2 linked regions of the Pararhizobium capsulatum DSM 1112 genome follow. The main gene of each other region encodes a partner of the protein of the gene in region 2 in a complex. Links are inferred from orthologs where the notes say so. Each region holds a gene or a part of one and is shown on either strand. Other genes may lie near its edges. The genes, in order: accD and QO002_RS18815.

The links.
Region 1: the proteins of QO002_RS18815 (region 2) and accD are in contact, whole or in part, in a solved structure (PDB 8UXZ), measured with the Escherichia coli proteins. The link is inferred for Pararhizobium capsulatum DSM 1112 from one-to-one orthologs.

What each region holds. Positions count from the first base shown.
Region 1 is NZ_JAUSVF010000001.1:402,037-408,897, reverse strand. Bases 1-2,993 are described here. They hold accD (acetyl-CoA carboxylase, carboxyltransferase subunit beta), read right to left. Parts: upstream 1,957-2,993; coding sequence 1,045-1,956; downstream 1-1,044. Other genes in these bases: trpB (tryptophan synthase subunit beta), read right to left, coding at 2,923-2,993; trpA (tryptophan synthase subunit alpha), read right to left, coding at 2,079-2,918; QO002_RS01865 (bifunctional folylpolyglutamate synthase/dihydrofolate synthase), read right to left, coding at 1-1,031. Outside these bases: more of trpB, read right to left, coding at 2,994-4,143; QO002_RS01845 (phosphoribosylanthranilate isomerase), read right to left, coding at 4,140-4,814; QO002_RS01840 (M48 family metallopeptidase), read right to left, coding at 4,891-5,649; QO002_RS01835 (DUF2852 domain-containing protein), read right to left, coding at 5,740-6,168; phaZ (polyhydroxyalkanoate depolymerase), read right to left, coding at 6,314-6,861.
Region 2 is NZ_JAUSVF010000001.1:3,904,927-3,912,708, forward strand. Bases 366-3,247 are described here. They hold QO002_RS18815 (acetyl-CoA carboxylase carboxyltransferase subunit alpha), read left to right. Parts: upstream 366-1,270; coding sequence 1,271-2,224; downstream 2,225-3,247. Other genes in these bases: xerD (site-specific tyrosine recombinase XerD), read left to right, coding at 366-1,204; QO002_RS18820 (L,D-transpeptidase family protein), read left to right, coding at 2,459-3,247. Also shown: QO002_RS18805 (hypothetical protein), read left to right, coding at 105-254; more of xerD, read left to right, coding at 251-365; more of QO002_RS18820, read left to right, coding at 3,248-3,937; QO002_RS18825 (sulfurtransferase TusA family protein), read left to right, coding at 3,937-4,173; QO002_RS18830 (CobW family GTP-binding protein), read right to left, coding at 4,187-5,323; QO002_RS18835 (D-alanyl-D-alanine carboxypeptidase family protein), read right to left, coding at 5,363-6,433; QO002_RS18840 (M20 aminoacylase family protein), read left to right, coding at 6,617-7,780. UniProt on the Escherichia coli protein: Component of the acetyl coenzyme A carboxylase (ACC) complex. First, biotin carboxylase catalyzes the carboxylation of biotin on its carrier protein (BCCP) and then the CO(2) group is transferred by the carboxyltransferase to acetyl-CoA to form malonyl-CoA.

The sequences.
Region 1 (6,861 bases), 3.5 Mb from region 2 along the record:
CGCGGATCGCGATCCTCCAGATTGGCCATGGTTTCGGCAATGACCTGTCCTGCGCCTGGATTGTGTCCGCCATCGACCCAGATTTCAGCGCCTTTCGGAGCAATTGCAGCAAGCCGCCCGTCTGTCAGCCTTTGCAGGCGGCCGGGCCACTCGACTGATGTCAGGCCTTTTTCGATTTCCATATCCGTTGGCGAAAAGCCGGCAGCCTTGACGGCGCGGATCGCGGCCGCGGAATTGGCATATTGATGGCGGCCCGGCAGGCGCGGCAGCGGAAGGTCAGCAAGACCATCCTCGTCCTGGTAGATCAGCCGGCCATATTCTTCATGCGCCATGAAATCCTGGCCGTAGACGGAAAGCGGGCAGCCCAGCCGCTCAGCGATGGAGACAAGCACGCTGCGCGCACCGTCCTCTTCCTGATGGCCGATCACCACCGGCCGGCCGCGTTTCATGATACCCGCCTTTTCCGCCGCAATCAGCTCAACCCGATCACCGAGATAGGCCTGATGATCCAGTGAAATGGGCATGATGACGGAAACGGCGGGCGAGGAAATGACATTGGTTGCATCGAAACGGCCACCAAGCCCGACCTCGATGATCACGACGTCGGCCGGGTGCTCTGAGAACAGGACGAAGGTGACGGCTGTGAGGATTTCGAAGACGGTGATCTTCTCGCCGGCATTGGCGTCCGCAACGCGGCGGATGGCGTCGGCCAGAACCGGATCGGACACCAGCTCGCCGCGCCCGCCCTTGCGGCCCAGCCGGTAGCGTTCATGCCAGTTGACAAGATGCGGCGAGGTATGGACGTGGACGCTGAGACCCGCGGCTTCCAGAATCGCTCGCGAAAAGGCGGTCACGGAACCCTTGCCGTTGGTGCCTGCCACATGGACGACCGGCGGCAGGCGATCCTGTGGATTTCCCAGCCTGTCGAGAAGCCGGGTGATGCGGTCGAGGGACAGGTCGAAACCCTTGGGATGGAGGGCGAGCAGTTTTTCGATTTCCTGCCCGGCCTCGCTGACGTCAACCGTCATCATGGTCGTCTTCCGATCAGGCGCTTGCAGCGATCGGCACGACGGCCACGCCGCTACCGTTCAGCTTGGCAGCATCGACCGGCTTTTTCATGAGGATTTTCAGGGTGCGGGCAAGCGTATCGGGAATATCATGGCGCTTGACGACCATATCGACCATGCCATGCTCCATCAGATATTCCGACGTCTGGAAACCTTCCGGCAGCTTCTCGCGGATCGTCTGCTCGATGACGCGCTTGCCGGCGAAGCAGATTTCCGCACCCGGCTCGGCAATATGAAGGTCGCCCAGCATCGCGTAGGATGCGGTGACGCCGCCCGTGGTCGGGTTGGTGAGGACGACGATATAGGGAAGACCGGCTTCCTTCAGCATCTGCACGGCAACCGTCGTGCGCGGCAGCTGCATCAGCGACAGGATACCTTCCTGCATGCGCGCACCGCCGGAAGCCGGGAAGATGACCAGCGGGCACTTTTCCGCAATCGCGCGTTCAAAGGCCTTGATGATCGCCTCACCCGCAGCAATGCCGAGCGAACCGCCCATGAAAGCGAACTCGTGAACCACACCAACAAGCTTTACACCCTTCATGCGGCCAATACCGGCAACAATCGTGTCTTCGAGATCGGTCTTGACGCGGCTGTCGCGCAACCGGTCGGTATATTTCTTCGAATCGCGGAACTTCAGCGGATCCTGCGCCACCTTCGGCTGGGCCAAGGCTTCGTAGACGCCGTCATCGAAGAGATCCTTCAAACGGGCCTTTGCCGGCATCTTCATGTGATAGCCGGATGCCGGGATAACCCATTTGTTCTCTTCGAGATCGCGGTGGAACACCATCTCGCCCGTTTCGGGGCACTTGATCCAGAGATTATCCGGAACCTCGCGGCGGCCGAGCATCGAGTTGATCTTCGGGCGGACGTAATTTGTGATCCAGTTCACTGCAAACTCCTGAATGGTTGCATCCGGCCCCTGCACTTATCCGCCGGGCCAGGGACGCATTTATTCACTTCATCCAGCGCATTCGCTGATCTTGACAGCGGAATGCCCCAGAATGTGGGCATTTATTCGGCCGCTGCAAGCCTTGAGCCGCGAACGCCTGCCGAAAGGCCACGAACAAGGGCCTCGACCCCCGGTACCGTTGCACCTGTCGACTGTCCGTCACCGGTCAGGCTGGACGCCACCTGATTGACGATCGCCGTACCGACAACGACCCCATCGGCGGACGCGCCGATTGCTCTGGCATGCTCCGCTGTCTTGACGCCGAAACCGACGCAGACAGGAAGGTTCGTATGGCTTTTGATCCGCTGTACCGCGCCGCCGATCAGCGACGGGTCCGGCAGCGCCGAGCCGGTGATGCCGTTCATCGAGACATAATAGACAAAACCCGAGGTGTTTTGGAGAACCTTGGGCAGCCGCTTGTCATCGGTAGTCGGCGTCGCCAGACGGATAAAGTTCAGGCCCTTGGCGAGTGCCGGCAGGCAGAGTTCATCGTCCATCTCCGGCGGCAGGTCAACGACGATCAAGCCATCGACGCCGGCTTCCAGCGCATCGACCACAAAGCGATCGACGCCGTGGATGTAGATCGGGTTGTAATACCCCATCAGAACGATAGGCGTGTCCTTGTCATCTGCGCGGAAGCGACGGGCAAGTTCCAATGTTTTTTCAAGCGTCTGCCCGGCCTTAAGGGCGCGCTGTCCAGCAAGCTGGATAGCAGGACCATCCGCCATGGGATCGGAAAAGGGCATGCCAAGCTCGATGACGTCGGAGCCAGCAGACGGCAGCGCCTTCATGATCGCCAGCGACGTTTCGAAGTCGGGATCGCCACCCATGAAATAGGTAACCAGGGCCGGCCGGCCCTCGGCCGCCAGATCGGCGAAGCGTTTGTCCATGCGTGCGGTCATGCTCCTACAGCCCCATACCCAGTATCTTGCCGACGGTGAAGATGTCCTTGTCGCCGCGGCCGGAGAGGTTCATCAGGATGATCTCGTCCTTGCCCATTTTCGGCGCGCGCTTGATCACTTCAGCGATCGCATGGCTCGGCTCAAGCGCTGGAATGATGCCTTCGAGGCGCGTCAGCATCTGGAAAGCTTCCAGCGCCTCGTGGTCCATGATCGGCACATATTCGACGCGGCCGACATCGTTCAGCCAGGAGTGCTCCGGACCGATGCCCGGATAGTCGAGACCGGCGGAGATCGAGTGGCCTTCCTTGATCTGGCCGTCACGATCCTGCAGCAGATAAGTGCGGTTGCCATGCAGCACGCCCGGCGAGCCGGCTGTGATCGAAGCGCAGTGCTCGTCACCCTCAAGGCCCTTGCCACCAGCTTCGACGCCGACGATCTTGACGCTCTCGTCATCGAGGAACGGATGGAAGATACCGATCGCGTTGGAGCCACCACCGACGGCAGCGATCACCAGATCAGGCAACCGGCCTTCGGCTTCGAGCATCTGGGCACGGGCTTCCTGGCCGATCACGGCCTGGAAATCGCGAACCATCTCGGGATACGGATGCGGGCCGGCGGCCGTGCCAATCAGATAATAGGTGTCGTCGACATTGGTGACCCAGTCGCGCAGCGCCTCGTTCATCGCGTCCTTGAGCGTGCCGCTGCCAGCCGTCACCGGCTTCACTTCGGCGCCGAGCAGTTTCATGCGGAAAACATTCGGTGCCTGGCGTTCAACGTCGGTGGCACCCATGTAGACCACGCAGGGCAGGCCGAAGCGGGCGGCGACAGTGGCCGAGGCAACGCCGTGCTGGCCGGCACCGGTCTCGGCGATGATCCGGGTCTTGCCCATGCGCTTGGCAAGCAAGATCTGGCCGATGCAATTGTTGATCTTGTGCGAGCCGGTGTGGTTCAGCTCTTCGCGCTTGAAATAGATCTTGGCGCCGCCGAGCTTGGCCGTCAGGCGTTCGGCAAAATAAAGCGGGCTCGGGCGGCCGATATAATGGGCGCCGAGATCCTTCAATTGGGCTTGAAATTCCGGATCGGTCTTCGCCTTGTTCCACTCATCCTGAAGATCGAGGATCAGCGGCATTAGCGTTTCGGCAACGAAACGCCCACCGAAGATGCCAAAGCGGCCGTCTTCGTCAGGCCCTGCCTTGAAGGAGTTCAATTTTGGCGTCTGATTCACGTCCCGCTCCCTGGCGCTATCCTCTGCAACGGCCCGCGGGCCACCGCCTCGAAAAATTCCTGCATGCGCTTCAGGTCCTTGACCCCGGGTGCGCTTTCCACCCCGGAGGAGGTATCGACAGCCTGCGCACCTGTCAGCGCAAGGGCTTCACCGATATTCTCCGCATTCAATCCACCGGAAAGCATGTAATCGACGCTTTCGTCAAGCGCACCAAGCAACTGCCAATCGAAAGAGACGCCATTGCCGCCGGGCAACTCCGATCCCTTGGGTGGCTTCGCATCAAAAAGGAAACGGTCGGCAATGCCGATATAGGGCTCGATCCTCTTCAGATCGTCAGCATCACGGATCGATAACGCCTTGATCACCGGCAGCCCATAGACCGCCTTGACGTTCAGGACCCGCTCGGGGCTCTCGCTACCGTGCAATTGTAGCATATCGGGCGAGAGTGCCGATACGATTTCATCGAGAAAGTCGTTATCGGCATCAACCGTGACGGCCACGATCTTCGCCTTGCCGCGCGCGTGCTCTGCAAGGCGTCCAGCATCGTCAGGTTCGATGTTGCGGGGACTTTTTTCAAAGAAGATGAAGCCGGTATGGGTGGCACCCAATTCGACTGCGCGCTCGACGGCCCCGACCGTCTTCAAACCACAAATTTTTACTTCCGTCGTCATAGCAGGGGACGTCGCATGAAAAGTTGCGTGAGTCGAGCCAAAAAGTGCCTGAATGCCCGTATTCAGGGCTTTGCGCTCAATCGAAATCGATTGCGTGGAGCATCGTGCCGTTGCGCTTCAGCCATCGGCGGGCATCTGACGTTGCGGGGCATAACTCTTCGCAAAGCGCCCAGAAATCCGGCCCATGGTTCATCTCGCGCAGGTGGGCAACCTCGTGGGCGGCGAGGTAGTCGATCACCTTCGGCGGCGCCATGACGATGCGCCAGGAAAAACTCAAGGCGCCATCGGCAGCGCAGGAACCCCAGCGGCTGCGCGTATCCTTGAAGCTGATCGACTTCACCTTGCGCCCGACGATACGGGCGTGGATACCGACCAGGTGTTCCAGATCCTTGCGCGCTTCCTTTTTCAGAAAATCGGCAATGCGGCGGCGCAGATGCTCCGGCCCACCGCTGACCCGCAGGACGGCGTCTTCGCCGACCATGACCATCTCCGTCAAGCCGCGAAGCTTTCCGGTGCGCTCGATACGGTGAGCAATGCCGCGAATGAGGATTGTGCCGCCCTCCTCCAGGACGCTTTCACCGGAAAAACGGGCAAGCTTGGTCATCAGCCAGGCCTGGTGACGGTCGAGAAAGGCTTTGATTTCGCGCTCGGGAAGGCCGGTCGGGATCGTCATCTTGAGCTCACGGCCACCGGGCTCGATCCTGAGCGTCATGCGGGTGGCGCGCGCATTCTGTCGGATGGTCAGCGGCATCGGCCGACCGGCGACGTCGATCATGCGCGTCGTCGGCTGCGGGCTTTTCTTGACCCCGGATGTCTTGCGAAGCAGGGAAAACATGAAATCCGTGATAACCGATTCGGCAGGTTTGCGCATGGGCAATTGAAAAGCCGGCGCCTCATGGAAGCGCCGGCTTTCAGGTTTTTGTCCTCAATGGGCGGGAAAGCCCGGCACCGAACCCGGTCCACCGGAATTGCGTTCGCGCATGAAGCGGTCGAACTCTTCCTGATCCTTGGCCCGGCGCAACTCGCGGACATATTCGTCAAACTGCTCACGCATTTCATCGAGCTTGCGGCGTTCCTCGTCGAGGCGGGTCAGCTCGGCGTCGCGCCAATCGTCGAAAGCGACGTTGCCGGTGCGGAACTGCGGACGGCAATAGCCACGGCCACCACGCTTGAACGAAGAAAACACGCCGTCCACCGTGGAATTGGCATCCTTCTTGAACGATTTCAGCCGTTCACCGAAGAGGATATAGGCAAGCATGGCCAGACCGAGTGGCCAGAAGACCACGAAGCCAAGCACCATCAGCGCAATGGTTGCGGGAGTCCAGTCCGGACGGATCAATGCGGATTGATTCATGTTCAGAAGTCCTCACTCAAAAGTAGGCCCCCTGTGGGCCTGCTCTTTACGATGTGGGAACAGCCGAACCCTGCCGCAAGCCAGGTGCTTGCAAAATCGAACAAGCACCTGATCGACATGTCTAAAATCGGAAAAGGCGCGTTCTTCAGCCCGGCTTCCCACCCTTGATCACACGGCCGACTGGCTTTGCCCGGCGCGAATGCTGTCGCTGGAAGGCAACGATGCGCGGCGCGATCTCGCGGCGGAACCGCGAGCCGTTGAAAACACCGTAGTGGCCAACATCCGGCTGCATGTAATGCATGCGCATGTCTTCGGGGATATTGGTGCAGATCGTCTGCGCCGCCTTGGTCTGGCCGACGCCGGAAATATCGTCGTTTTCGCCTTCCACCGTCAGCAGGGCGACCTTGCGGATCGCCGTAGTATCGACGCGCTGGTTGCGATGCATCATCTCGCCCTTCGGCAGAGCATGGCGCATGAACACGACTTCGACCGTCTGCAGGTAGAATTCTGCCGTCAGATCCATGACGGCCATGTATTCATCGTAGAAGTCGCGATGCTTCTCGGCGGCGTCACCATCGTTCTTCACCAGATGCTCGAAGAAATCCTTGGTCGCCGTGAGGTGACGGTCGAGGTTCATCGACATGAAGCCGGAAAGCTGCAGGAAGCCCGGATAGACCGGCCGCAGGAAGCCGG
Region 2 (7,782 bases):
AGCGCGTCGCGATCCTCCAGATGCGCTTTAGGTCTTTGTTTTTGCGCATGCCGTTATCGCAAAACCGCTGCACACTTTTGCGCGACATGCTTCAGGAGTTGAAAATGCCCAGCCTGTTCCGCTTCCTGTTCATTTGCGCGGTCATTGCGGGCGTCATCTATGGAACCATGCTGGCCCTCGTGACCTTCGTAAACCCCGTGGAACGGGACGTGACCATCCGCATTCCCTCCGAACGGATCAACAAGCCCCAATGAGCGATTTTTCAGGCCTTCACGTCGAATCCTTCCTGGAAATGATGAGCGCCGAACGCGGCGCGGCAAACAACACGCTCGTCTCCTACGAGCGCGATCTTGAGGACGCCTGCTCGTTCCTCAAGACGCGCGGCGTCAAGGCGATCGAGGCGGGCTCCGAGGACCTGCGCGCCTATCTCGCCCACCTCTCGCAGCAGGGCTTCATGGCCTCCTCCCAGGCGCGGAGGCTTTCGGCGCTCCGGCAATTCTACAAGTTTCTCTATGCCGAAGGCTTGCGGCGCGACGACCCGACGGGCGTGCTTGATGCGCCGAAGAAGGGCCGCTCGCTGCCCAAGACGCTCAGCGTCGATGACGTTACCAAGCTGATCGAACGCGCGGAACTCGAAGCGAAAGAAGCGGGGCCGGCAGCGCTCGCAAAGCTGCGCATGCATGCACTGATCGAGCTGCTCTACGCCACCGGCATGCGCGTGAGCGAACTCGTCTCGCTGCCGGCAAGCGTGCTTTCACAAAACGGCCGCTTCCTTGTCGTCAAAGGCAAGGGCAACAAGGAACGTCTCGTGCCGCTTTCCCGCTCCGCGATCAGCGCGGTCGAGACCTACGGCAAGGCACTCACAACGGAGACGGCCGCAAACGAGAAGGCTGAAGACAGCCCCTGGCTGTTCCCCTCCTCCGGCAAGGCGGGCTACCTACCCCGGCAGGTTTTCGCGCGCGACCTCAAGGATCTGGCTGCGCGTGCCGGGATAAGAGTGGCGACGATCTCGCCGCATGTGCTGCGTCATGCCTTTGCAAGTCATCTTCTTGCCAATGGAGCCGACCTGCGCGCCGTGCAGGAACTCCTGGGCCATTCGGACATTTCAACAACACAAATCTATACGCATGTGCTGGAAGAGCGGCTTCACCAGCTCGTCCAGAACCATCACCCCCTTGCCAAACAGGCGAAAAAACGGGATTAGGACCGCCAGAACCCTTGGATCGCGCCCAGCGCGCCCATTGGCGCAAAACGATCGGAAACGTATCTCATGCACAACTACCTCGATTTCGAAAAACCCATCTCGGATCTCGAAGGCAAGATTCACGAGCTGAAGAAGCTGGCCGGCGAAGACGAGAGCATCGACACGAGCGATGAAGTTGGCCGTCTTGAAGTGCGTGCGCGCGAGGCGATGGTCGATATCTATTCCAAGCTCAACCCGTGGCAGAAGACCCAGGTCGCGCGACATCCGCAGCGTCCGCACTTCGTCGATTATGCCGCCGGTCTCTTCACCGAATTCACGCCGCTCGCCGGTGACCGCAAGTTCTCCAACGACGAAGCCATCCAGGCGGGCCTCGCCCGCTTCCGCGGCACGCCCGTCGCCGTGATCGGCCAGGAGAAGGGCAACGACACCAAGTCGCGCATCAAGCACAATTTCGGCAGCGCCCGGCCAGAGGGCTACCGCAAGGCGATCCGCGTCATGGAAATGGCCGATCGTTTCGGCCTGCCGCTCGTGACCCTCATCGATACGGCCGGCGCCTATCCGGGCATCGGTGCTGAAGAGCGTGGCCAGGCGGAAGCCATCGCCCGCTCCACCGAGATGTGTCTCAACGTGAAGGTGCCGATCATCTCCGTCGTCATCGGCGAAGGCGGCTCCGGCGGCGCGATCGCGATCGCGACCGGCAACCGCGTTTACATGCTCGAGCATTCGATCTACAGCGTCATCTCGCCGGAAGGTGCAGCCTCTATCCTGTGGCGCGATTCCACCCGCGCCCGCGAAGCGGCGACCAACATGAAGATCACGGCCGAGGACCTGAAGTCGCTCGGCATTATCGACGGCATCATTTCAGAGCCTGTCGGTGGCGCCCATCGCGATCCGGATGCGGTGATCGAGCGGACCGGCACTGTCATCGCCGACGCGCTGAAGGAAATGTCCGGTCGCAACGGCGAACAACTGCGCTCGGACCGTCGCCAGAAGTACCTGAATATCGGCCGCCATCTCTAATCAGGATGGGGTTCCGTAGATGCAGGCTGGCAACGCTGCCAGCCTAACTGTGGGAAATACGGCAATAAGGTGAGTTAAAGCCAAATCTTGGCCATAATCATAGGGTCAGGGAATGGTAGGCACGGGGCGGGCCTGCAAGGTTAATAATTTGTGAAGTATAAGGACGTATTGATTCCGGTGCTCCGTCTCGGGGAATCAGTAGATTTGACTGCAATTCATAATGGGCTCTTGCCAATGCGTCTGAGAAATCTCGTTATCATAGCTGCCGTCGCTGCCCTGCTTGCAGGCTGCACGAACGAGACGCTCGATGCATTTGATCAGGCCGACGTCGATATCAAGAGCGTCAAGAACAAGACAACATACGAGCTTTCCGGCAAAATCGTCGCCAATATGCGGGCGGCAAATATGCCGAAGAACTCTCCGGTCATGATCCGCATCTTCAAGGAAGAGGGCGCTCTCGAAATCTGGAAGGCGACCGCCGACAACCGTTTCGCGAAACTGCGTGAGTACAAGATCTGCGCCTGGTCCGGCAAGCTCGGCCCCAAGGTCAAGGAAGGCGACCGCCAGGCGCCGGAAGGCTTCTATCCCCTTGGCCCCGGCCAGATGAACCCGAATTCCAGCTATTATCTCGCCATCAACACCGGTTTCCCCAATCGCTACGACCAGGCGAATGGCCGCCATGGCACCGACCTGATGATCCATGGCGCCTGCTCGTCTTCCGGCTGCTATTCGATGACCGACGAGCAGATGCAGGAAATCTTCGCGCTCGCACGCGACGCCTACAAGGGCGGCCAGCAGACGATCCAGCTTCAGGCCCTGCCCTTCCGCATGACCGCGGAAAACATGGCCCGCCACAAGAACAGCCCGAACATCGAATTCTGGAACATGCTGAAGGTCGGCTACGACCAGTTCGAGATCACCAAGCGGCCGCCGGAAGTCAACATCTGCGAAAAGAAATACGTCTTCAACCAGCAGACTGACGGCAAGTTCAATCCAGCCAGCCAATGCCCGGCTATGTCGACGCCATCAACGATGCAGGTGGCGCTGGCGAGCTACAACAAGAAATACGACCAAGACTACACCAAGGCCCTGAAAAAATACGATGGCATGGTGTGGTACGAGCCGAGTGAAGCCGAACGCAAGGCCATTGTCGCCAAGCAGCGCGTCGGCAAGGAACTCGCCTATGCGCCGACCGGCACGTCGCTCGACGCCGGCAAGCTGATGAAGGCCGAGGAACTCGAAAAGCTCGAAGCAAAGCGCGCCGAACTCGCGGAAGCCAAGAAGGCGATCGAGATCCAGACGGCCGAGCTTGAAAAGAGCACCCGCGGCGGCAAGAACGTGCCGGTTCCGGTCGAAAACCCGATGCCGCGGCCAATCGAGCAGGCGTCTGCCGAAACGACGACGGCCAAGAAGAGCTTCTGGAGCCTGTTTGGCGCCAGGGACGTAGCGGAACCGCAACCAGCCCCCGCCTCGACATTGGTTGAAGGTGGACCGGATGCGGCTCAGCAGCCAGCCCAGCAGACCGCCTCCGTCCCCGCACAGCCTGAGAAGGCCGTGCAAACGTCGGCGACAGAAGCAAAGCCTGCCGCCGCAGCAGCGGCTGCCCCGCAGGCCGCACAGGCTGGCGACATAGCGGCAACCGATCAGGCTGTCATCGGACAGCCGGAAGAAGCCCCCAAGAAAAAGCCGTTCTGGAAGTTCTGGGGCAAGTGATGCCCGATACGGATGCCGTGGTTTATGACCTCAAGGGGCTGAAATGCCCCCTGCCGGTCCTGAAAACCCGCAAGCGCATGCGCACGCTCACCCCCGGCGCACTGATCGCGATCGAAACCACTGATCCGCTGGCGGTCATTGACGTCCCGCACTTCTGCAACGAGGACGGCCACACGCTGGAGCAGACAGATGCCGTGACCGGCGGCCACCGCTTCCTCATCCGCAAGAAGGCGTAGCGAGCCCGGACAGTTACATCTTCAAACCGGGAACCGCGAGCGGATTGTCTTCCAGCGCCTGACGATCAGCCCGGTCGATGGAGGGGCGGCCGGTGAAGGCATTGAAGAGATCACGCACAAAAGCCTCTTCCAAACCCTTGGTGATGATCACCATGCGGGTGCGCCGGTCATTCGGATCGGGCCAGGCGGCCAGCCGCTGCGGCGGATGGAAGACACTCTGGACACCGTGGAGGATCAGCGGTCGCTCCGGCCGGTCGGACATCGCAACGACGGCCTTCATGCGCAGGAGCTTTTCACCATGCGCCGAGCGCAGCAGATCAATGAACATGTCCAGCGCCATCGGATCGATCGGCCGGTCATGGACGATGCTGAAGGAACGGATATCCGAACCGTGACGGTTCTCGTCATGATGGTGGTGATGATCGTGTCCATCATGATCGTGGCCGCAATGATCGTGGCCAGCATGATCGTGGCGGGCTTCGTCCTGCAGCCAGCGGCCGACATCGGCAATCTTCGTCGTGGGATCATAGAGGCCGCAGTTGAAAAGCTCGGCCTTGCCGGCGAAGGGCGTGTCGCCGTCAATCAACTGGGCGCGGGGATTGAGCGCCAATAAGCGTGCCTTCAGGGCTTCAATGGCTTCAGCCGAGGCGAGCGTGGCTTTCGACAGCACCAGCCGGTCCGCCATCGCCACCTGCTTGGCGGCCTCTTCGTGATTGTCGAGCGTCGAGACGCCATTGACCGCATCGACGACGGTCACAACGCCGTCCAACTGGTAGCTCTGCGCCAGGATGGGATTGCCGATGACCGATTGCAACACCGGCGCCGGATCGGCAAGGCCGGTTGTTTCGATGACGACGCGCTTCAGCGGCCGGATGCGGCCCGTCTGCATGCGGTCCATCAGATCCGCGAGCGTATCAACGAGCTCGCCACGGACGGTACAGCAGACGCAGCCATCGGCAAGCTCGATGATACCATCGCTGGAGGCTTCGACCAGCAGATGATCGAGCGAGACATCGCCGAACTCATTGATGATGACGGCCGTATCGGAAAGATCCGGATCCTTCAGCAGCCGGTTGAGCAGCGTTGTTTTGCCGGCACCGAGAAAACCGGTCAGGATCGATACCGGCACCGCGTTCGAAGATGCAGTCATGAAATGTCCGATCGGATAAGGCGACGCCCGAAGCTGCTTTTAGAAAGTCGGCCGCGGAACCGGGATCGGCACGTTGGCTGCATCCCCCTGCCCGCCGGCCACCTGGCCCTTGGTGTCAGTGGAGCCGCTGCCCGGCAGCAGTTCGGCCGAAACCAGCCGCAGGGGCCGGTCGATCTGGTGGATGAAGGGCGACAACAGCTTCTGGCGACCCGCCTCGTCGCGACCTTCGCTGCGAACCTTGGCGGCATGGGCCGAGCAGATTTCCTTGCTGACATCCGCAACCGTATCGCGGGTCTCGCCATAAGGCGCAATCTCGCCGAGGCCCGGCTTGCTGGCGCTGCTTTCGGTGAGCGCCATCTGCAACAGGCGTGCGGATTCATCGGCACGGCCACCGAGGCTGTCGGCACCCAGCACCACCGAGACGACGCTGCGGCCATTGCGGGTCGCGGATGAAACCTGGTTGAAGCCGGAAGCGCAGATGAAGCCGGTCTTCATACCATCGGCACCGTCAAAGCGGCCGATCAGCATGTTGTAGTTGGGAACCTTTTTCTTGCCGGTCTGGAAACCTTCATAGGCGAAGTAAGGCGCATATTGCGGGAACTCGCGCTTGATGGTGATGGCGAGAACCGCGAGATCGCGCGCCGTCGTGTATTGTCCCGGCGCCGGGAGGCCGTTCGGATTGACGAAATGCGACGACGTCATGCCGATGCGGCGCGCTTCCGCGTTCATCATATCCACGAAGGCTGGCTCTGAACCAGCGACCGTCTCGCCGATAGCAACCGCGACGTCGTTGGCGGATTTGATCAGCATCATCTTGAAGGCGCTGTCGAGCGTCATTGCCTGACCGGGCTTAAGGTACATCTTGCTCGCAGGCTCGGCGGCGGCGTTCTTGCTCATGACCACCGGGCTCTCGATCGTGAGGCGCCCGGCCTTAATGGCGCGGAAGGCCGTATAGGCCGTCATCAGCTTGGTCAGCGACGCCGGATACCAGCGCTGGAAGATATCTTCCTGCTCGTAGACCTTGAGCGAGCTGACATCGACAACCAGCCGCGGGTTGGCCGCTGCCGGCAGCATGCTCGACATGAGCGTTGCGCAGCTCGCCGCCAGAATGGCAAACCTTCTGCCCCAGCCGCCCATACGATTTACCTTGTTCACCACAATAGAACCTCGAAAAATCGGGAATTGCCTCGTGTCGTCCCGCTATTTAACCTATATGGCAAGGTGATGGCAAAGACCTTTCTTTCAGTGTCCAAGCCATTTCCATGCCCCGCAAAGGACCGACAGGAAAGAACAATGCCCATTCTCAACCGCGCCGCCGAACTCCAGAACGAAGTCACCGAATGGCGACGCCACCTGCACACGAAGCCGGAACTCCTGTTTGCGGTGGAAAATACGGCAGCCTTCGTCGAAAAGAAACTGAAGGAATTCGGCGTTGACGAAATCGTGACCGGTCTCGGCCGCACCGGTGTCGTCGGGCTGATCCGCGGCAATCTCGGCGAAGGCCGCACCATCGGCCTGCGCGCCGACATGGATGCCCTGCCGATGACCGAGACAAGTGGCAAGCCCTGGGCATCGACCACGCCGGGCAAGATGCATGCCTGCGGCCATGACGGCCACACCGCCATGCTTCTGGGTGCCGCGAAGTATCTTTCGGAAACGCGCAACTTCAGGGGCGCTGTTGCTGTCATCTTCCAGCCGGCAGAAGAAGGCGGCGGCGGCGGCAACGAGATGGTCAAGGACGGCATGATGGAGCGCTTCTCGATTGTGGAAGTCTACGGCATGCACAACATGCCGGGCATGCCGGTTGGCGAGTTCGGCAGCCGCGTCGGCCCGATCATGGCGTCGACCGACGAATTCATCGTCACCATAGACGGCCGCGGTGGTCATGCCGCGCAGCCTCACAAGACGATCGATCCCATCGTCATCGGCGCGCAGATCGTCAACGCGCTGCAGACGATCGCGTCCCGCACCGCCGATCCGCTGGCCTCGGTCGTCGTCTCCGTCACCAAATTCAATGCGGGTTTTGCCCACAACATCATTCCGGAGCAGGCCGTGCTGGCCGGCACCGTGCGCACCCTGATGCCGGACATGCGCGACATCGCTGAAAAACGCATCCAGCAGATCGCCGAAAACCTCTGCGCGGCCTACGGCGCCAAGGCAACCGTCCGCTATATGCGCAATTATCCGGTGACGGTGAACCACGCCGCAGAAACAGCGTATGCGCTTGAGGCTGCACGGTCGATCGCCGGTGAAAATCAGGTTTCCGATGGGCTCGACCCGATGATGGGCGGCGAGGATTTTTCCTACATGCTGCAGGCGAGACCCGGCGCTTTCGTCTTCATCGGCAATGGAGATACGGCAGGCCTGCACAATCCCGGCTACGACTTCAACGACGAAGCAATCCCCCACGGTATTTCGTACTGGGTGAAGCTCGCCGAAAGCCGGCTTGCCGCCTGACA